Alloalcanivorax dieselolei B5: one gene and its partner. The protein of the gene in region 2 interacts with the protein of the main gene of each other region in a pairwise test. Links are inferred from orthologs where the notes say so. Each region holds a gene or a part of one and is shown on either strand. Other genes may lie near its edges. The genes, in order: gyrA and gyrB.

The links.
Region 1: the proteins of gyrB (region 2) and gyrA interact in binary tests that used the Escherichia coli proteins (3 or more experiments, as listed by UniProt). The link is inferred for Alloalcanivorax dieselolei B5 from one-to-one orthologs.

The regions. Positions count from the first base shown.
Region 1 is NC_018691.1:3,295,583-3,306,607, reverse strand. The notes cover bases 314-3,566. They hold gyrA (DNA gyrase subunit A), read left to right. Parts: upstream 314-666; coding sequence 667-3,366; downstream 3,367-3,566. Other genes in these bases: serC (3-phosphoserine/phosphohydroxythreonine transaminase), read left to right, coding at 3,443-3,566; B5T_RS14725 (TRZ/ATZ family hydrolase), read right to left, coding at 314-431. In the rest of the region: more of B5T_RS14725, read right to left, coding at 1-313; more of serC, read left to right, coding at 3,567-4,522; pheA (prephenate dehydratase), read left to right, coding at 4,714-5,796; hisC (histidinol-phosphate transaminase), read left to right, coding at 5,836-6,948; B5T_RS14700 (bifunctional prephenate dehydrogenase/3-phosphoshikimate 1-carboxyvinyltransferase), read left to right, coding at 6,948-9,191; cmk ((d)CMP kinase), read left to right, coding at 9,188-9,859; rpsA (30S ribosomal protein S1), read left to right, coding at 10,058-11,025. UniProt on the Escherichia coli protein: A type II topoisomerase that negatively supercoils closed circular double-stranded (ds) DNA in an ATP-dependent manner to maintain chromosomes in an underwound state.
Region 2 is NC_018691.1:3,434-14,285, reverse strand. Bases 7,773-10,852 are described here. They hold gyrB (DNA topoisomerase (ATP-hydrolyzing) subunit B), read right to left. Parts: upstream 10,480-10,852; coding sequence 8,065-10,479; downstream 7,773-8,064. Other genes in these bases: recF (DNA replication/repair protein RecF), read right to left, coding at 10,489-10,852; B5T_RS00025 (H-NS histone family protein), read left to right, coding at 7,773-7,965. Also shown: B5T_RS23870 (branched-chain amino acid ABC transporter ATP-binding protein/permease), read right to left, coding at 1-1,687; B5T_RS00060 (branched-chain amino acid ABC transporter permease), read right to left, coding at 1,684-2,568; B5T_RS00055 (ABC transporter substrate-binding protein), read right to left, coding at 2,582-3,751; B5T_RS00050 (nuclear transport factor 2-like protein), read left to right, coding at 4,010-4,453; B5T_RS00045 (polysaccharide deacetylase family protein), read left to right, coding at 4,468-5,391; B5T_RS00040 (GntR family transcriptional regulator), read left to right, coding at 5,388-6,155; gmhB (D-glycero-beta-D-manno-heptose 1,7-bisphosphate 7-phosphatase), read left to right, coding at 6,226-6,777; B5T_RS00030 (lysophospholipid acyltransferase family protein), read left to right, coding at 6,774-7,535; more of B5T_RS00025, read left to right, coding at 7,579-7,772. UniProt on the Escherichia coli protein: DNA gyrase negatively supercoils closed circular double-stranded DNA in an ATP-dependent manner to maintain chromosomes in an underwound state.

The DNA of each region.
Region 1 (11,025 bases), 3.3 Mb from region 2 along the record:
TCCAGGGTGGCCCGGGCCACCGCGTCGGGAAAGAAATACATGTCGGCAAAGCAGGTGGTGCCGGCGCGGATCATCTCCGCCGCCGCCAGCCGGGTGCCCTCGTAAACAAACGGGTCACTGACCCAGCGCCCTTCGGCCGGCCAGATGTGTTTTTCCAGCCAGGTCATCAGCGGCAGATCGTCGGCGAGGCCGCGAAACAGGTTCATGGCGGCGTGGGTGTGGGCGTTGACCAGACCCGGGATCAGCAGGTGCCGATCCAGCCGGCGGACCTCCGTGGCCTGCCATTGTTGGTCCGCCAGCGCGCTGGGCAGCAGGTCGACGATGGTATCGCCGCGCACCACCACGGCGTGCTGTTCCAGTACCGTGGTGTCCGGCGCCACCGGCGCCACCCAGCGGGCGTGCAGGATCAGGTCGGCCTGATTGTCGCTCATTCAAGGCTCCTTGCTTCAGCCGGGGCCGCCGCCGGACGGCGGTGGCCATGGTGGTGGCTATTGTGTGGTGGCCAGTATTGTGGCGGCGAGTATAGCCTGTCCCGGGTGTGTGATCCCACTCAAGCAGGCTCCTGGGACCAGCCGGAATACTTATTCAGAGCTTCTCAAGCTGTGCTATCATCGTTGACTTTTCCGGGAGCGTCACCCACGCCACCAAGGATACAAAAGGAACGCCATGACGGACCTCGCAAAAGAAGTTACACCCGTCAATATCGAGGACGAACTGAGACAGTCGTACCTGGATTACGCCATGAGCGTGATCGTCGGGCGCGCTTTGCCCGACGTGCGCGACGGCCTGAAACCGGTGCACCGGCGTGTACTGTTCGCCATGCACGAGCTCAACAACCATTGGAACCGGCCGTACCTGAAGTCCGCCCGGGTGGTGGGCGACGTCATCGGTAAGTATCACCCCCATGGTGACTCCGCCGTATACGACACCATCGTGCGTATGGCCCAGCCGTTCTCGCTGCGCTACATGTTGGTGGACGGGCAGGGCAACTTCGGTTCCATCGACGGCGACTCCGCCGCGGCCATGCGTTACACCGAGGTGCGCATGGCCAAGATCGCCCACGAGCTGCAGGCCGATCTGGACAAGGAAACGGTGGATTTCGTCGACAACTACGACGGCACCGAGCGGATCCCGGAAGTGATGCCCACGCGGGTGCCGAACCTGCTGGTCAACGGCTCTTCCGGTATCGCCGTGGGCATGGCCACCAACATTCCGCCACATAATCTGGGCGAGGTGATCGACGGCTGTCTGGCACTGATCGACGATGACAGCCTGACCCCGGACGACCTGATGCGATACATCCAGGGCCCGGACTTCCCCACCGCGGGTATCATCAATGGCCGCGCCGGCATCGTGCAGGCGTACCGTACCGGCCGGGGCCGTATCTACGTGCGCGCCCGCGCCACCGTGGAAGAGGCGGACAAGAGCGGCAAGGAAGCGATCATCGTCACCGAGCTGCCGTACCAGGTGAACAAGGCGCGGCTGATCGAGAAGATCGCCGAGCTGGTCAAAGACAAAAAAATCGAAGGCATCACCGAGCTGCGCGACGAGTCCGACAAAGAGGGCATGCGCATCTACATTGAGCTGCGTCGTGGCGAGAACGGTGACGTGGTGCTCAACAATCTCTATCAGCAGACGCAGATGGAGTCGGTGTTCGGCATCAACATAGTGGCGTTGGAAGACGGCCAGCCGAAGACGCTCAATCTGCGCCAGCTGCTGGACGCTTTCCTGCGGCATCGCCGTGAAGTGGTCACCCGCCGCACCGTCTATGAATTGCGCAAAGCACGGGAAAAGGCGCATTTGCTGGAAGGCCTGGCGGTGGCTCTGGCCAATATCGATCCGGTGATCGAACTGATCAAGGCGTCGCCGAGCGGCGCCGAGGCCAGGGAAAAGCTGCTGGCCAAGGGCTGGGCGCCCGGCGATGTGCTGACCATGCTGGAACGCGCTGGCGGCGAGGACATCGCCCGCCCGGACAATCTGGACGAGCAGTTCGGTCTGCGTGACGGGCTTTACTACCTGTCTCCGGAACAGGCCCAGGCGATCCTCGATCTGCGCCTGCAGAAACTGACCGGCCTGGAACGGGAAAAGCTGGTCACCGACTACCAGGAGCTACTGGAGCAGATCCGCGAGTTGAGCCTGATTCTGGCCGACCCGGAGCGCCTGCTCGAGGTGATTCGCGAGGAGCTGCAAGCGATACGTGACGAGTACGCCGACGAGCGCCGTTCCGAGATTCAGACTTCCCGCTCCGACCTGAGCATGGAAGATCTGATCGCCGAGGAAACCGTGGTGGTCACACTCAGCCACGGCGGTTACGCCAAGGTCCAGCCCATCGACACCTATGCCGCGCAGCGTCGCGGCGGCCGCGGCAAGGCGGCGACCACGGTGAAGGATGAGGACTACGTCGAGCAACTGCTGGTGGCCGGCACCCACGATACGCTGCTGTGTTTCACCAGCATCGGCAAGGTGTACTGGCTGCGGGTGTTCGAATTGCCGCAGGGCGGGCGTAACTCCCGTGGTAAGCCGATCATCAATTTGATCCCGGCACTGCAGAAGGAAGAGCGAATCACCGCCATCCTGCGCCTGGACGCGGAAATGGTGCGGCAGCAGGGTAATACCGAGGACGAAGACGAGGCCGAGACGGACGGCGCTGATGTCATCGAAGACGCCGAGGGTGTGGAAGTAGAGGATAGCACTCCCGGTCCGTTCATCTTCATGGCCATTTCCAATGGCGTGGTCAAACGGACCGAACTGGCCAAATTCGCCCGGCCGCGCAGCAATGGTCTGATCGCGGTCAAACTGCAGGAAGGCGAGCACCTGGTGAATGTGGCCATTACCCAGGGCGCCGAGGATGTGGTGCTGGTGGCCGGCAACGGCAAAGTGGTGCGCTTCCAGGAATCCAAGGTCCGTGTCATGGGCCGCACCGCTCGGGGTGTGCGCGGCATGAAAGTCGCCGATGGCGAGGAAGTGATCGCGCTGATCGTGCCGCAGGAAGGTGGCCAACTGCTGACCGCGTCCGAGCACGGCTACGGCAAGCGTACCGATATGAGCGAGTTCCCGACCAAGGGGCGCGGCACCCAGGGCGTGATCGGCATGGTGGTCAATGAGCGTAACGGCTCTCTGGTCGGCGCCGCCCAGGTGTTCGGCGAAGAGGACATCATGCTGATCTCCAACCAGGGCACACTGGTGCGTACCCGGGTCGATGAGGTCAGCCATCTGAGCCGTAACACCCAGGGCGTGCGCCTGATCCGTCTTGGTGACGGTGAGGCGCTGTCCGGTCTGGCCACCATCCCCGAGCTGGAAGGCGCGGAGGCGGTCGTCGACGACCTGGAAGAGAACCCGGAAGAAGACGGAAACGGAGAAGACTGAGGTTCCGTTACCTGCTCCCGGCATGACCATTCCGGCCCGGTTCGACCGGGCCGTTTTATCGATACGGAGAAACTGAATGTCCCGCGCTTTCAACTTTTGCGCTGGTCCGGCGGCGTTGCCGGAAGCGGTGTTGCGTCAAGCCCAGGAAGAGTTGCTGGATTTTCGCGGCACCGGCATGTCGGTGATGGAAATGAGCCACCGTGATCAGGTGGTGGTGGAGCTGGCCCGGCGTGCGGAACAGGATCTGCGGGATTTGCTGGGTATCTCCGACGACTACGCCGTGTTGTTCCTGCACGGTGGCGCCAGCACCCAGTTCGCCATGGTGCCGCTGAACCTGATGGGGGACAACGGCAAGGCGGACTACATCAACACCGGTCAGTGGTCGAGCAAAGCGATCAAGGAAGCGCGCCGTTACGGTGACATCAACGTGGCGGCCAGCAGCGAGGATCGCAACTTCAGCTACGTGCCGCCGCAAGCGGACTGGACGCTGTCCGCCGATGCCGATTACGTGCATTACTGTCCGAACGAAACCATTGGCGGCCTGGAGTTTGACTTCATTCCCGAGGTGGACAAGCCGCTGGTGGCGGACATGAGTTCCACCATCCTGTCCCGGCCCCTGGACGTGAACCGGTTCGGCCTGATCTATGCCGGCGCGCAAAAGAATATCGGCCCGGCCGGTATCACTCTGGTGATCGTGCGCCGCGATTTGCTGGGACGCGCGGGCGCCAGTGTGCCGGCGATGCTGAACTATCAGATCCACGCCGACAACGACTCCATGTACAACACGCCGCCGACCTTTGCCTGGTATCTGGCTGGTCTGGTGTTCCAGTGGCTCAAGGACCAGGGCGGTCTGACCGCCATGGCCGCGATCAATGAGCGCAAGGCGAAGCGCCTGTACGACTTCATCGATGCCAGCGGTTTCTACAGCAACCCGGTGGAGAAGGCCGATCGCAGCCGGATGAACGTGCCGTTCGTGTTGGCCAACAGTGATCTGGACAAGGACTTCCTGGACGAGGCGGGCGCCGCCGGTCTGCATAATCTGAAAGGCCACCGCAGCGTGGGCGGCATGCGTGCGAGCATCTATAACGCGGTGCCGGAGGCCGCGGTGGAGGCCCTGGTGGCGTTCATGGCGGATTTCGAGAAGCGACACGGATAAGCGCCGGTGCGCGAAACGCTGACACGCTTGCACGCAACACGCTTGCACGCCATGTTTGATGGCATTGGCAAAAGCGGTGAGCGCGGTGGTGCCCGGCGAGACGATAGGAAACAATAGTGGCACAGTCCCAGCCGTACGCTCACATGCAGCGTGCCAGCGTGATGCGTGCCAGCGTGTAAGCGAGACAGACAATGACCGATTCGTTGGACAGCCTGAGGGATCAAATCGACGCTCTGGATCAGCAACTCCAGACGTTGCTCAATCGTCGGGCCGAACTGGCCCACGCGGTGGCGGATGTGAAGCGCCGCGAGGACAGCAACCCGGTGTTCTATCGTCCCGAACGCGAGGCCCAGGTGCTGCAGCGTATCAAGGAGCGCAACCAGGGCCCCATCGACGGTGAGGCGATGGCCCGGCTGTTCCGCGAGGTGATGAGTATTTGCCTGGCGCTGGAACAACCCATGCGGGTGGCGTTCCTGGGGCCGGAGGGCACCTTCACCCAGCAGGCGGCGCTCAAGCACTTTGGCCACGCGGTGGAAAGCGTGCCGCTCGGCGCCATCGACGAAGTGTTCCGGGAAGTGGAAGCCGGGGCCGCCCATTACGGCGTGGTGCCGGTGGAAAACTCCACCGAGGGCATGGTCAGCCATACCCTGGACACCTTCATGTCCTCCAGCCTGAAAATCTGCGGTGAGGTGGAGCTGCGCATCCACCACCATTTGCTGGCCGGACCTCATACCCGCCGTGACAAGGTCACCCGCGTCTATTCCCACCAGCAGACCCTGGCCCAGTGCCGCCAGTGGCTGGACGCGCATCTGCCCACGGTGGAGCGTATTCCGGTGAGCTCCAACGCCGAGGCCGCGCGGCGGTTGCGCGACGAGTGGAACGCCCTGGCCATCGCCGGTGATATGGCGGCCGAGCTTTATGGTCTGGAGCGGGTGCAAAGCAATATCGAGGACCGCCCGGATAACACCACCCGCTTCCTGGTGATCGGACGCCAGGACACGCCGCCGTCCGGCCGCGACAAAACCAGCATGCTGGTCACCGGCAAGAACCGTCCGGGGTTGCTTTCCGACATGCTGCTGCCGTTCCGCGAACAGGGTATCAACCTGACCCGCCTGGAAAGCCGCCCGTCACGTACCGCCAACTGGAGTTATGTGTTCTTCATCGACTGCGAAGGGCACAAGGAAGATCCATTGTTGAAGAACGTACTGGAAAGGCTGGAAGGGGATGGCAACACCATCCGTATTCTGGGCTCCTATCCCAAAGCGGTATTGTAGAAAAGGTCGGACGTCCGGCCTGAACAAACAGGAAACATCATGACCTGCGATTACATCAAACTGGCCAACGGCGGCGTGCAGCGGCTGCAACCCTATTCCCCCGGTAAACCGATCGAGGAGCTGGAGCGGGAACTGGGTATTCGCGACATCATCAAACTGGCCAGTAACGAGAATCCTCTGGGGCCCAGCCATAAAGCGTTGGAAGCGGCGAAGCGGGCGCTGGAGCAGGTGCACCTCTATCCCGACGGCGCCGGCTTCAGCCTGAAGGCGGCGCTGGCGGAAAAGCTCGGCGTCAACAGTAACCAGGTTACTCTGGGTAACGGCTCCAACGATATTCTCGAACTGGTGGCGCGGGCTTATCTGCAGCCCGGTGAAGAGACCGTTTACGCCGAATACGCGTTCGCCATCTATCCGCTGGTGACGGTGGCCTGTTCGGCCAAACCGGTGATGGTGCCGGCGCATCTCTACGGCCACGATCTGGCCGCCATGGCGGACGCCATCAACCAGAACACCCGCATCGTGTTCCTGGCCAACCCGAATAATCCCACCGGCACCTGGTTCAATGATGTGGCGCTGGACCGTTTCCTCGAGCGGGTGCCGGAAGATGTATTGGTGGTACTGGACGAGGCTTATTTCGAGTATGTCGAAGAGTCTCATTACCCGGATGGCCTGCGCCGGCTGGCGCGCTATCCGAACCTGATCGTTACCCGCACCTTTTCCAAGATTCACGGGCTCGCCGGGCTGCGGGTGGGGTATGCGGTGTCGCATCCGGACGTGGCCGACATCCTCAACCGGGTGCGCCAGCCGTTCAACGTCAATATTCCCGCCCTGGCCGCCGCCGAGGCGGCGCTGGACGATGTCGACCACCTGGAGAACTCCCGTTGCGAGAACACCGCTGGTCTTGGCCAGTTGGTGGAAGGGCTGAACCAGCTCGGGCTGGAGCATATTCCCTCGGTGGCCAACTTCATCACCGTGGATTGCGCCGGTGAGGCTTTGCCGGTGTACGAGGCGCTGCTGCGTGAAGGTGTCATCGTACGCCCGCTGGGCGGCTATGGCCTGCCCAACCACCTGCGCGTCACGGTGGGCACGGCACGGGAAAACGAACGTTTTCTGAACGCCCTGGCCAAGGTCATGAAAGCGGGGGCGCGCTGATGAGCCGTGGCGCCCCGCTGTTTCGACGGGTGGCGATCATCGGGCTGGGCCTGATCGGCGGCTCTTTCGCCGCCGCTTTACGGGAGCGGGGCCTGGCGGGCACGCTGGTGGCCGGCAGCCGTTCCGCCCGGACCCTGGAACAGGGTCTGGCCATGGGGCTGATCGATGAAGGCAGCCAGGACCTGGCGTTGGCGGTACGTGGCGCCGATCTGGTATTGCTGTCGACGCCGGTGTCGGCGATGGAGCGCTCTCTGGCGGCGCTGGCGCCGGGGCTTTCGGAGCGCGCCATCGTCACCGATGGCGGCAGCGTCAAGGGTAGTGTTATTGCCGCTGCTCGCCGGACGCTGGGGGATCATTTCCCCCGCTTCGTGCCCGGACATCCCATCGCCGGCAAGGAAACCAGTGGCGTGGCCGCCGCCGACGCCGGCCTCTATCAGGATCACCGGGTGATTCTCACGCCACTGGCGCAGACCGATCCGGCGGCCACCCGCGCGGTGCGCGAACTGTGGACCGCGCTGGGCAGCGAAGTGCTGGAGATGACGCCGGAACATCATGACCGGGTGCTGGCGGAAACCAGCCACTTGCCCCATCTTCTGGCGTTTTCCCTGGTCGATACCCTGGCACGCCAGGGCGACTCCACGGAGATCTTCCGCTACGCCGCCGGGGGATTCCGCGATTTCACCCGCATCGCCAGTTCCGACCCGGTGATGTGGCACGATATCTTTCAGGAGAACCGGCAGGCGGTGCTGGATGCCCTGGCCCTGTTCCGGGATGGCATCGACGGTTTCCGCGACGCCATCGAAGCCGGTGACTCCGACGCCCTGATGGGTATCATGACCCGCGCCAACACGGCACGGGCCCATTTTCTGGCGCTCAATGCGAGGACCTCCTATACGCGGGCGCGCCATTCGGATAACGAGAGCAGCATGAGCGATCAGCACGATCCCACCTTCGTGGTTCAGCCCGGTGGCAGCCTGCGGGGCCGCGCCCGGGTGCCCGGCGACAAATCCATTTCCCACCGGTCCATCATGCTCGGCGCTCTGGCCGACGGGGTCACGGAAGTGGAGGGCTTTCTTGAAGGGGAGGACGCGCTGGCCACTTTGCAGGCGTTCCGTGACATGGGCGTGGTGATCGAAGGCCCTCATAACGGCAAGGTCACCGTGCATGGGGTCGGCTTGGACGGCCTGAAGGAACCGGGCAAGCCGCTCTACATGGGCAACTCCGGCACCTCCATGCGCCTGCTCACCGGGCTGCTGGCGGGCCAGGCGTTTGATGTGACCCTCACCGGTGACGCTTCGCTGTCCAAGCGGCCGATGGAACGGGTGGCCAAGCCGCTGCGGGAAATGGGCGCCAGCATTCAGACCGGTGACGGCGGCCGTCCGCCGGTGCGGATCCGTGGCGGGCAGACGCTCAAGGGCTTCCACTACGATTTGCCGATGGCGTCCGCTCAGGTCAAGTCCGCGCTGTTGCTGGCGGGGCTTTACGCCCAGGGCGAGACTTCGGTGACGGAACCGGCGCCGACCCGCGATCACACCGAGCGCATGCTCACGGGTTTCGGTTATCCGGTGCGCAGTGAAGGGCCGTTACGCGCGGTGACCGGTGGTGGCGCTCTGCGCGCCTGTCATCTGGAGGTCCCAGCGGACATTTCTTCCGCCGCTTTCCTGCTGGTGGGCGCTTCCATTGCGGCGGACAGTGACGTGCTGCTGCCCCATGTCGGCATCAACCCGACCCGTACCGGCGTGATCGATATTCTGCGTTTGATGGGCGCCGATATCACCCTGGAGAATCAGCGTGACAGCGGCGGCGAGCCGGTGGCGGATCTGCGGGTCAGAAGCGCGCCGCTCAAGGGCATCGAGATTCCCGCCGAACTGGTGCCGCTGGCCATCGATGAATTTCCGGCGATCTTCGTCGCCGCCGCCTGTGCCGAAGGGGATACCGTGCTGCACGGCGCCGAGGAACTGCGGGTGAAGGAGTCCGACCGCATCCAGGTGATGGCCGACGGCCTGAGCGCCCTGGGCGTGGATCTGGAGGTGTTCGAGGATGGCATCCGCATCACCGGCGGCGCCCTGGGCGGCGCCGAGGTGGAATCCCACGATGACCACCGGATCGCCATGAGCTTCGCCATTGCCGGGTTGCGCGCCACGGCACCGATTACCATTCGCCATTGCGCCACTGTGGCCACCAGCTTCCCCGGGTTCGCCGACCTGATGCGGTCGCTGGGGCTGGGCCTGGAGGTTCGATGATTCCGATTATCGCCATTGACGGACCGGTTTCCTCCGGCAAGGGCACCGTGGCGCGGCGGGTGGCGTCCGCGCTCGGCTGGCATCTGCTTGATTCCGGCGCCCTGTACCGGGTGCTGGGGCTGCATGCGCAACACCAGGGGGTGGCCCTGGATAACAAACTCGAGCTGGTGGACCTGGCGGAGAGCCTGCCGGTACGGTTCGTGGAGCGGGGCGGGGACACCCGCGTGGTGCTCGAGGAAACCGACGTCAGCGAGGAGATCCGCCAGGAAAGCGTGGGTGAACTGGCCAGCCAGGTGGCGGTATTGCAGCCGGTTCGCGATGCCTTGTTCGCGCGTCAGCGGGCGTTCGCCCAGGCGCCGGGTTTGGTGGCGGACGGCCGTGACATGGGCACGGTGGTGTTTCGTGATGCCCCGCTGAAGATCTATTTGACCGCCAGTGCCGAGGAACGTGCCCGGCGGCGCTATAATCAGTTGAAAGAAAAGGGGTTTGATGCTACCCTCTCGGCCCTTGTGGAGGATATTCGTACTCGTGATGAGCGGGATATGAAGCGTTCCGTGGCACCGCTGAAACCGGCGGAGGATGCCCTGGAACTGGACTCCACGGACCTGACTGTGGATCAGGTGGTCGCGCGTATCCTCGATGAGGCGGCGGCCCGCTCACTGATCTGACGATCAGGCACAATTGGTTTTCAGAGCCCGAACCGGCTCTTGAAACGGCTTCGGACGCGCCCTGATCGTAGCGGTGCGGCTGGAGCCGTTGCTGCATAACGAACGCCAGCCTCTTACAGTAAACCAGCTTGGGGTGGTGGTCGCTTTATCAATAACCCGCGTCTGCTGGCTGGCGCGTGTATCGTGAGACGTTTTTTCATGACTGAATCTTTTGCCGAACTTTTTGAAGAAAGCCTCAAGGACCTGGACGTTGCCCGTGGTTCCATCATCCGCGGCACCGTGGTCGCCATCGACAGCGACTGGGTGGTGGTCAACGCCGGCCTGAAATCCGAAGGCATCATCTCCCGCGACGAGTTCATCAGCGAGAGCGGTGAACTGGAAATCGCCGAAGGCGATGAGGTGGAAGTTGCCGTTGACGCCATCGACGATGGCATGGGCTTCACCCGCCTGTCCCGTGAGAAAGCCAAGCGCGCCGAAGTCTGGGGCGAACTGGAAGTGGCTTTCGACAAAGACGAGATCGTCAAAGGTCATATCTCCGGCAAGGTCAAAGGTGGCTTCACCGTGGATATCGGTCCGATCCGCGCGTTCCTGCCAGGTTCCCTGGTGGATATCCGCCCGGTTCGCGATGTCACCCACCTGGAAGGCAAGGATCTGGACTTCAAAGTCATCAAGCTGGATCCGAAGCGCAACAACGTGGTGGTTTCCCGCCGCGCGGTCATGGAAGCGGAACACTCCGCCGAGCGCGAAGCTCTGCTGGAATCTCTGCAGGAAGGCATGGTGGTCAAGGGTATCGTGAAGAACCTGACCGACTACGGTGCGTTCGTGGATCTGGGCGGCATCGATGGCCTGCTGCACATCACCGACATGGCCTGGAAGCGCATCAAGCATCCCAGCGAAATCGTCGAAGTGGGTCAGGAAATCGAAGTCAAGGTACTCAAGTTCGACCGCGAGAAAATGCGTGTCTCCCTGGGCCTCAAGCAGCTGGGCGAGGATCCGTGGCACGACATCGTGCAGAAGTACCCGGAAGGTGCCCGCGTCAAGGCGCGCGTTACCAACCTCACCGATTACGGCTGCTTCGCCGAGATCGAGGAAGGTGTGGAAGGCCTGGTTCACGTTTCCGAAATGGACTGGACCAACAAGAACATCCACCCGTCCAAAGTGGTAGA
Region 2 (10,852 bases):
GTACCTCAGCGGCGTTGCCCGCGGCCAGCAGGGTACCGGTATCCAGAACAATGACCTGGTCGGATACCGACATCACCAGCTCCATATCGTGCTCCACCACCAGGACCGCGATACCGGCGGCCGCGACCGCTGTGAGCAGATCGCCCAACCGGTCGGTATCTTCCCGCGACAAGCCGGCGGCCGGCTCATCCAGCAACAGCACTTCCGGATCCAACGCCAATGCCCGGGCGATTTCCACCAGGCGCCGGTCCACATGCGGCAATTGCGAGGCGGGCAGGGCCGGATCGCCGTGATAGCCACAGAACGACAGCAGGGCGCGTGCCCGCTGGCGTACCGCCCGGGAACGGAAAGGTCCGCCCCTCAGCACGGTTCCCAAATGACCCCGGCAGGCGGCCAGAGCCACGTTCTCCTCCACGGAAAGCGAATCGAACAGCTGCGACGTTTGGTAGGTTCTCGCCACCCCACGGCGGGCGATGCGCCACGCCCCTTCGGTTTGCAGAGCGATATCCGTCAATGAAAAACCACCGTCCGTGGGCCGGTAAAACCCGCTGAGCATATTCAACACCGTGGTTTTGCCGGCGCCATTGGGGCCAATCAGACTGCTCACCGCCGCCGCCGGCACATCCAGATTCAAGCCGCTGACCGCTTTGACACCGCCGAAGGTCATGCTCAGTCCCCGCACCTCCAAACCATGACGGAGGCGCGTATCCAGCACGGGTTCGACATCACTGGCGGGGAGCGGGTCGGTGTCGCCATCCCCGCTCCGGCGGCCCTTCCAGGCCGTCAGCCAGCCCATCAAACCATTGGGCGCCACCAACAAAACCACCAGCAACAGACCACCAAAGAACAGCAAGCGATGGGACTCCAGGGACGCCAGCAGTTCCGGCAACACACCGAGAATAATGGCGCCAATCACCGGCCCGGCAATGAATCCCGCACCGCCAATAATCACCACCAGCACGAACAGAATGGACTGCATGAAACTGAAAGTATCCGGTGTTACGAAGCCGGACAGAGGCGCGAACAGGCCTCCGGCCAACCCGGCCATCAGCGCCGACAGCGCGAACGCCATGGTTTTTGCCGCCAGTGGATTGATGCCGACGGATTCCGCCGCCACTTCGCTGTCCTTGACCGCCCGCATGGCCGCGCCCCAGGTGCCGCGGGAAATCAAAACATAAACCAGCAACATCGCCGCTGCCGTCAGCACGGCCAGCACCGCGATGTTCTGCTCGGGGCTCCAGGACTCATGAAGCGAGGGCGCCATCACCCCCATGATGCCGTTCTGACCACCTGTGACCCCTTCCATTTCAATCACGGCGTGCTGAACGATAAAGCTGAAGGCGATGGTGATCATCGCCAGATAAGGCCCCTTGGCCCGTAAGGCCGGCAACGCCACCAGAGCCCCGGCGACGCCGGAAAACAGCGCCCCCGCCAACCAGGCCGGCCAGAACGACCAGCCCGCTTGTGTGGTGAGCACCGCCACGGTGTAGGCGCCAATGGCGTAAAACCCCACATGGCCGAAGGAAATCTGTCCACTCAAACCCAACAGAATGTTCAGACCGACGCCGACAATGGTGATCAGCGCCACATTGGCCAGCACGAACACGTAATAGCTGTTCAAGGAGAAAGTGCAAACCAAGGCCACCGCCACCAGCGCAGCCAGCATCATCAAATGCGGGTACTTCATACTTTCTTCACCCCGGCACGCCCGAACAAACCGTTGGGCCGCAGCGCCAGCGCCACGATCACCAAAGCAAAGGTAATGATGTGGGTGTAGCCGGAGCCCAGCGTCACCGTGATCAGGCTCTCCGCCACACCGAACAGCAGACCGGCGATCATGACCCCCCAGGGACTGCCGATACCACCGAGAATAGCCACGGAGAATGCCTTGAGACCGAACAACGTCCCCATGTCGGAATTCACATTGGACAGCGGCGCGATCATCATGCCCGCCACTCCGGCCAGCAAAGTGGACAAGGCAAAGGCCCCGGCGATGGCCCGTCCGATGGGAATCCCCATCAAGCGCGCCGCATCCTTGTTCTGTTCGGTGGCCAGCAACGCCGTTCCCCAACGGGTATGGCGCGCCACCCAGTGCAGCACCAGCGCCAGCGACAGTCCCACCAGTGGTATGATCAACTGCAACGGATACACCGCTAGGTTTACCCCCGCCACCTCCACCGGCGTAATCGCCAGCGAGGAGGGCAGGCTGCGCGGCTCACGGCCGAAGGTGTGCATGACCAGGTTATCCAGCACGATGCCCAACGCCACGGTGGACATCAGCCAGGCATCGGAGCCGCGCCGGGTAAACGGCCGTACCGCGAGAAACTCCACCACCAAACCGTAGAGCGCGCAGCACAGCAGCGCCATCGCCACCGACGGCACCAGCGGCCATTGCAGGGTCTGGGAAAAGGTGAAGCACAACACCGCGCCGAGCATCATCGAGCTGCCCTGAGCGAAGTTGACCGTCCCCGATACCGCGTAGGTGATGTAAAAACCCAACGCCATCAGGCCATACATGCTGCCCATGCCAAGGCCGCTGATCAGCGCCGATACCAGCTGAATATCCATGTTTATCCCTTGCTTACTGCGACAACGCCACCGGAACGATCCGGTTGTCGATGAACCGGGCCCAGACGTAGTCGTCGGCGCTCAAGGCATCATGAACTTCGGGGGAGAAGGGTTGCTGGTAGGTCTTGATCAGACCTTGGTATTGCTTGATCTTGAAGAAACCTTCCCGGATCGCTTCACCCTCGGTGGAGCCGGCCTCGTTGATGGCCAGAGCGGCCAGATGCAGGGCGTCGTAGGCATTGGCCACCCCCACTGCCGGAGTAATGTCTTCCGGGCCAGTGATGTCCTTGTACTTCGCTTTCAGTGCGGCGATGACTTTTTCTCCCGCTGGAGATTGGTCGCCGAAGAAACTGTAGGTCTGGATGAAATGCACTTTTTCAGAGCCCGGTCCGGCCAGTTCGGTGAACCGGCCGCCGGCGGGGCCCCAGTGAGACACCACCGGCACATCCCAGCCCATGCGACGCAGGGATTTCACCACCTGAGCGGAAGGCCCGACGTTGCCGACCAGGCAAATGGTATCGACACCAGCGTCGCGCAGACGCGTCAGTTGTGGCACCAGATCCACCTGATCGCCGTCGAATTTCTCGCTGGCCGCAGGTTCCAGACCTTTATCCTTGAGCGCGGCCACCAGCCCTTTTTGGTTGGATTCTCCCCAGGGGTTGTTCACCATCATCAGGCCGAACTTCCGCGCATCGAAATTTTTCTGTGCGTACTCCACCATGGCGATATCAACGATCTCATCCATTGCTGAAACCCGGAACACGAAGTTGGGATCCGCGCCGTTTTTGGTGATCGGCGTGCCCGCGGCCCAGGGTCCCACGAAGGGCATCTTCGCCTGGTTGACCAAAGGCACGATGGCCATGGATACCGGGGTGTCCAGGCCACCGAACAAGACCGCCACCTTCTCCTTATGGATCAGTTCGCGCGCCGCCACCACACCTTTGGCGGGATTGGCCTCATCATCCCGGCGCACCAACACCAGCGGCCGGCCATCGAGTACGCCACCGGAAGCATTGATCTCATCAATCGCCACCTGCAGACCACGGGTGATCGACTCTCCGGCCTGGGCGGACTGTCCGGACAAAGCGGTGATCAATCCGATCTTCACTGGCTCGTTCGCCAAAGTACCACCGGCCATCAGGCACAGTACCAATACGGCCCATTTCTTTACTGCACGAAGCATGGCTTCCCCCTTTTGCTGAGTTTGGGCGGTTCCGCCCGACACCGATAACAACGCAAAGGGCATGCCATTTTGTTCGACGCTCAGGTTGGGCATGCATATTGCTTTATTTTTTGTCGTCATCTAAGTCGTTAATTGACGACAAAAAATAAGGAAGAATGGCGACGATCCATGAAGCCTGAAATGGCCGACATCGTGTCATTCAAGCCACCGAATCACCGCTGGACCCAGGCCATGCCTGCGCAAAAAGAGGGAGAAAACATGACCGACGCACCAAACTGGGACAAAGAGATTCAGCATCTTGATCTTTCCGATCCCGCCGGGCTCGTGGACGCCTACCTGATTATCCTGATGAAACCGGATCCGGACAGCGCCCGCCGCTTCGTTTCCCCGGAACTGAGCATTCGCTTCACCGGCAACCGCCCGATGACGGATCCGATGGACACCACCGCCTTCAATAAAGGGCGTTATGTCTGGGTAAAGAAACGCTTTGAAGCCACCGAGGTGGTGAGCGGCGGAACGTTACAGTACGCCGTGGTTTACAACCGGGGCACGCTTTATGGGGAATGGCCGGATGGCACTCCGTTCGAAAACAATCGCTACGTGGACCGGTATGTGATTCGCGATGGACTGATTACCGAGATGGATGTCTGGAACGACAGCGCCGAATGGCTGCTGGTACGTGCTGGACTGGCGGAACTTTGAAACGGGACACCACCATGGATTCTGCTTTCGCTCCGCTGTCCCACCATGGGCGCTTTCCTTATTCGGCCATCACCCAACGCCGTGATTTCCACTGGCCTGAAGGCAAACGGCTGGCGGTGTACATCGGTTTCAATGTTGAGCATTTTGCTTTCGGGGAAGGGCTCGGTGCCAAGCTCGGGGCGGTTTTCAACGAACCGGACGTGCTCAACTACTCCTGGCGTGAGTACGGAAACCGGGTGGGTGCGTGGCGCTGCCTGGAACTGTTCGATCAGCTCGAGATGCCCACCGGTCTGATCACCAACACTACCCTGTACGATCATTGCCCCGATCTGTTGCAGGCCTTCCAGCATCGAGGCGATGAGGTCATCGCCCACGGCCACAGTAACGCCTATCACCAAGGCACCTTGAGTGAAGAGCAGGAAACGGCACTGTTGTTGCATTGTCGGGAGCGCATCGAGAAAGAATCCGGTCAGGTCCCCAAGGGCTGGCTGTCGCCCTGGATCGGAGAGTCGCATCTGACGCCGGATCTGTTGAAGGAAACCGGCTACCGCTACACCTTGAACTGGAGCCACGATGATCAGCCCGTGCCGATGCGTACCCGTAACGGCGGGCATCTTTGGGCGGTGCCGTATCCGCAGGAGGTTAATGACATCCCGATGATCATCGCCCGCAAACTGGACGGCAGCGCGTTCGCTCAAATGATCATCGACCAGTTCGACGAAATGCTTCAGCAGTCCGATCAGCAACCACTGGTAATGGGCATCGCGCTGCACCCTTATTTGGTCGGACAGCCCTATCGCCTGCGCCATCTACGCCGGGCTCTGGAACATATACAGCGTCATCGGGAGGCGATCTGGATGACCACGCCGGGACGAATCTGCGATCATATGGACACGATCATGCCCCCGGACCAAGAAAGGGATCAGGAAAGGGAATGAGTTCAACCGCCACCAAATCGGACGGCCGCGGGCGTCCCAAGGTACGGCCCTCGATACTCGGTGACCGCAAGCCATCGGCTCGGGCCTCCGCCGCGGAAAGGGAACAGGACATCTATGACGCCATCGTCGCCAGTGTCATGGGGCAGAGATTGAAACCCGGCACCAAGTTGCCGGAACTGGCCTTGTGCGAATTATTCGGTGTCGGCCGATCACTGGTGCAGAAGGTGCTGCAAAGACTGGCCCACGACCACGTGGTACAGCTTCGCCCCAATCGTGGCGCTATTGTCGCCATGCCGTCACCGGAGGAAGTGGGCCAGCTGTTCGAGGCCCGCCGTGCCCTGGAAGCCTCGATACTGCCGTTGGTGGCCGAGCGCGCAACCCGTGCCAACTACGCCTCTCTGCGGCGACAGCTGCGTGAAGAGCACAAGGCCATGCACCGTTATGCCCAGACGCAATGGGCAGGTCTTGCCAGCGCCTTCCATCTGCGCCTGGGAGAACTGTCCGGCAATCCGATCCTCTATCGCTATCTGTCGGAAATCATTTCCCGTTGTTCATTGGTGGTGGCGTTATTTCAGCCGCCAGGCAACGCCACCTGCGAACATGAGGAACATGTCCGGGTGGTGGATTACCTGGAACAGGGCAATGTCCGCGCCGCACAAAAGGAAATGAAGCGGCACCTCATCGACCTGGAACACCATATTCATCTGGTTGAAGAAAGCACCGACCAGAGCCTGGCGGACATGCTGGGCCTGGCCGCGGAGTAATCCTCCCCCATATGCCTTGTCGCTGCGCCGGGAGCTTTCTACACTGGGGCCCTTTTACGGGTAGGTCCCAATGACCAACAAGCTGATCATTCTCGACCGGGATGGCGTTATCAATGAAGATTCCGACGCCTACATCAAGACTCCTGGGGAATGGATTCCGATCGCCGGCAGCGCCGAGGCCATTGCTCGTCTGAATCGCGCCGGCTATCGGGTGGTGGTCGCCACCAACCAATCCGGCGTAGCGCGAGGCTATTACGATTTGGCCACTCTGGAGGCCATCCACCAACGCATGGCCGCCCATCTGGCCGGTCTCGGCGCCCATTTGAATGGCATCTACTTTTGTCCCCATGGTCCCGACGACGGTTGCGATTGCCGTAAGCCGCTCCCCGGGCTGATCGATCAAATTGTTGCCGATTATGGCGATGTCACCTCAGTGCCCCTGGTCGGTGATAGCCTTAGGGACCTGCAGGCCGGAGTGACCCGTGGCTGCCGGCCAGTCCTGGTGCTCACCGGAAAGGGTCGGAGCACTCAGGCAACAGGCCTGCCCCCCGAACTGGGCACGGTGGAGGTGTACGACTCCCTGGCCCGCTTCGTCGACCATTTTCTCAAGGACCACGAATGAGCGGATTTCCGCGTGACGCCCGGGTGACCTGGAATATCCGGGTACGCAGCTTGTTGTTTTTCCTGCTCTATAACCTCGCCGGTATTATTCACAGCGTTATCTGTGTATTGATCGGCCCATTTCTGTCGTTCAAGAAAAGACATCTCCTGGTTAACCTCTGGACCCGATTCGCCATGTGGCTACTGCAGCGGCTCAATGGCGTACGCTTCAAGGTAGAGGGACGGGAACACCTGCAAGGCCAGGCCGCGGTGATTATCAGCAACCACCAGAGCAGCTGGGAAACGTTTTATCTGCAACTATTGGTCGGACCCCAGGCCACGGTACTGAAAAGAGAACTGTTGTGGCTTCCCTTTTTTGGTTGGGCTCTGGCATTGCTAAAACCCATCAAAATAGATCGAGGAAAGGGCAGGGCGGCTCTGAAAGCAGTCGTGCAACAAGGAGAGGACCGTCTACGCTCCAATATACCGGTGGTTATTTATCCCGAGGGGTCACGGCAGCCGCCGGGAAGTATTGGACACTTCAACAGTGGCGGTGCGCTGCTGGCCAGCCGCTCCGGTTTTCCGGTGATCGCGATCAGCCATAATAGCGGCGACTGCTGGCCAGCCCGCTCCTGGCTGCGATTACCCGGTACTATTACCCTGCGGGTGAGTCCGCCGATGGATACCCGCAATAAAGACGCTAAAACCGTTACCCGGGAGGTAAAACACTGGATTGTGACGAATTACCCCGGGGAATTGGACAAAATGGATAACGATTAATTGCGTTTCAATTGTAGAGTATTTAAAGTCCTGGCTGAGCTGATTGAACCAAGAAGGAATGCCAAGAATGACTATTAATATTGACGACCTTTCCGTCGCTGAATTGGAAAAGCTGATCAAGCAGGCGGAAAGAAAACTGGAAAAGAAACGCCGGGAAGCGGTGAAAAACGCTCAGGCGGAAATCGAGAAGATCGCCAAGGATTTGGGCGTTTCCGTTGAAGATCTTCTTGACGAGAAAACCACCGGTCGTAAGAAGGTTGCTCGCAAAGCCACTCGCAAGAAAACCAAGGCGGCCGTCCGTAAGCCGGCCAAGATCAAATACCGTAATCCGGCGGACAGTTCTCAGACCTGGACCGGCCGCGGTAAGCGCCCTGTATGGCTGCGAGAGGCGTTGGAAAAAGGCGGCAAGCTGGAAGACTACGAGGTCTGATTTTTCACCAGCAGGCACCTTCTGATACGGCAAGGGCTCCCATTGGGAGCCCTTTTCGTTGGTACCCGCGGAAGCAGGGCAGTACGCCCCGCCGGCCGGTCAAATATCCAGGTTGGATACGTACAAGGCGTTGGACTCGATGAATTGACGCCGGGGGTCCACATCATCGCCCATCAGAGTAGTGAAGATCTGATCCGCCGCGATGGCGTCTTCCACTGTTACCTGCAACATACGACGGGACTCCGGATCCATGGTGGTTTCCCACAATTGATCAGCGTTCATTTCGCCCAGGCCTTTATAGCGCTGTACGTTAATACCACGACGGGCCTGTTGCATCAGCCATAGCATCGCCTCGGCGAAATCCCGAATCGGACGGCTTGCCTCGCCCCTCACCACCTTGGCGTCATCGGCCAGCAGGCCTTCCAGCGTTTCCCCCAGCCTCGCGATGCTTTGATAGTCCGGCGACTCCAGAAAATCCAGAGTGACTTGATATTCGCGGACTATGCCGTGAGCGAGCACTCGCACACCTGGCAAGAACAAGCCCCGCTCCATATCTTTCTCGGCGCTAATGATGAACTTCTGGATGTTATTCCCAAGATTGGCCAGGCGCGCTTGCAATTTAGCGCACCAGTCCACCATGAAAGCCTCATCTTCCAGCTTGCTCTCATCGATGCTGGGCAGATAAATCATCTCTTCCAGCACCTGGGCCGGGAATACCCGTGATTGGCGTTCCACCAGCTTCATGACCTTCCGGTATTCGCCAATCAGGTTGGACAGAGGCTCGCCACTAATCGGCGGCGCCTCGTTGCCGGGGTAGAGCGCGGCCTTATCCAGAGCCAGAGTAGTGAGATACTCATCCAGGGCAGGGTCATCTTTGATATAGGTTTCCTGCTTACCCTTTTTCACCTTATAGAGAGGAGGCTGGGCAATATAAATGTGGCCCCGGACAATCAGTTCCGGCATCTGCCGGAAGAAGAACGTCAAAAGCAGGGTACGGATGTGAGAACCGTCCACGTCCGCATCCGTCATGATGATAATGCGATGATAGCGAAGCTTATCCGCATCATACTCATCCCGGCCGATACCACAGCCCAACGCCGTGATCAGCGTCGCCACCTCCTGGGAAGAGAGCATCTTGTCAAAGCGGGCTTTCTCCACATTCAGGATCTTACCCTTCAATGGCAGGATGGCCTGGTACTTACGGTCACGGCCCTGTTTGGCGGAACCGCCCGCGGAATCGCCCTCCACAATATACAGCTCGGATAGAGCGGGGTCTTTCTCCTGGCAGTCCGCCAGCTTCCCGGGTAGCCCGGCGATATCCAGAGCCCCTTTACGGCGGGTCATTTCCCTGGCCTTACGTGCGGCATCCCGGGCCCGGGCTGCATCGATAATCTTCTGAACAATATTCTTGGATTCGACCGGGTGTTCCAGGAGAAAGTCCTGGAAACGCTCCGTCATGGTCTGTTCGACGGCGCTTTTCACCTCCGAGGACACCAGTTTATCCTTGGTCTGGCTGGAGAACTTGGGATCAGGCACCTTCACCGAAATAACCGCGGTCAGCCCTTCCCGGGCATCATCACCGGAAGGATTGGCTTTCTCCCGCTTCAGGAAGCCTTCTTTCTCCATATAGGTATTCAGGGTTCGGGTCAGAGCCGCCCGAAATCCGGCCAGATGGGTGCCGCCGTCCCGCTGCGGAATATTATTGGTGTAGCAGTAGATGTTTTCCTGATAGGAATCGTTCCACTGCATCGCCACTTCCACGCCGATGCCATCTTCACGATCCACCTGGAAGTGAAACACCTGATTCAGCGAGCTCTTGTTCTGGTTCAGATAAGTAACGAAGGCACTGAGACCGCCTTCATACTCGAACACATCCTCATCACCGCTACGTTCATCCAGCAGATGGATACGAACACCGGAATTAAGGAAACTCAGTTCTCGCAGGCGTTTAGCCAGGATATCGTAGTGAAACTGAATATTATTGAAGGTGGCGGGAGAAGGCCGGAACCGGATGGTCGTACCGCTGCTTTCCGTTGTCCCCACTACGTCCAGTGGCTTTTCCGGAACCCCATCGTGGTATACCTGCTCATGCACCTTGCCATGACGACGAATAGTCAGTTTCAGGGTTTCGGACAGGGCATTCACTACGGAAACCCCTACTCCGTGAAGTCCACCGGACACCTTGTAGGAGTTGTCATCAAATTTTCCACCGGCGTGCAGCACCGTCATAATTACTTCGGCCGCACTAATACCTTCCTCCGAATGGACATCAACAGGAATACCGCGCCCATTATCCGTGACTGAAACGGATTCATCAGGATGAATGATGACTTTGATCTCGCTACAGTAGCCGGCCAGGGCCTCATCGATGGAATTATCCACGACCTCGAAGACCATATGATGCAAGCCGGTGCCGTCATCCGTATCGCCAATATACATGCCGGGCCGCTTGCGAACGGCATCCAGGCCCTTGAGAACCTTGATGCTGGATGAATCGTAGCTGTTTTCCGCCATTTTCTTCCCTTACGAGTCGTTCGATATCCGCTGAATCCGTCCATGTTCCACGTGGAACATTCGGGCGGCAGCACCGCTGTTTTCAACGGTGGCACGTCCCAAATGGTCCGCGTCCACCGCCGTGATCAATGTCTGATGGTTCCCCATGGTCAGAAAGCGCAACAGGGTATCCCGATGAGTCTGATCCAGCTCAGAGCCCAGATCATCCACAAGGAGAGTACAGACCTTGTTTGCTTCCGAGATCATGGGGAGCTGAGAGAGCACCAGGGCATAAGACAAAATCTTTGCTTGCCCACGGGAGACACGATCCCGGGCCACCACACCATCTTTCGTGATTCTGACATCCGCCCGATGGAAGCCCGCGTGTGTGAAA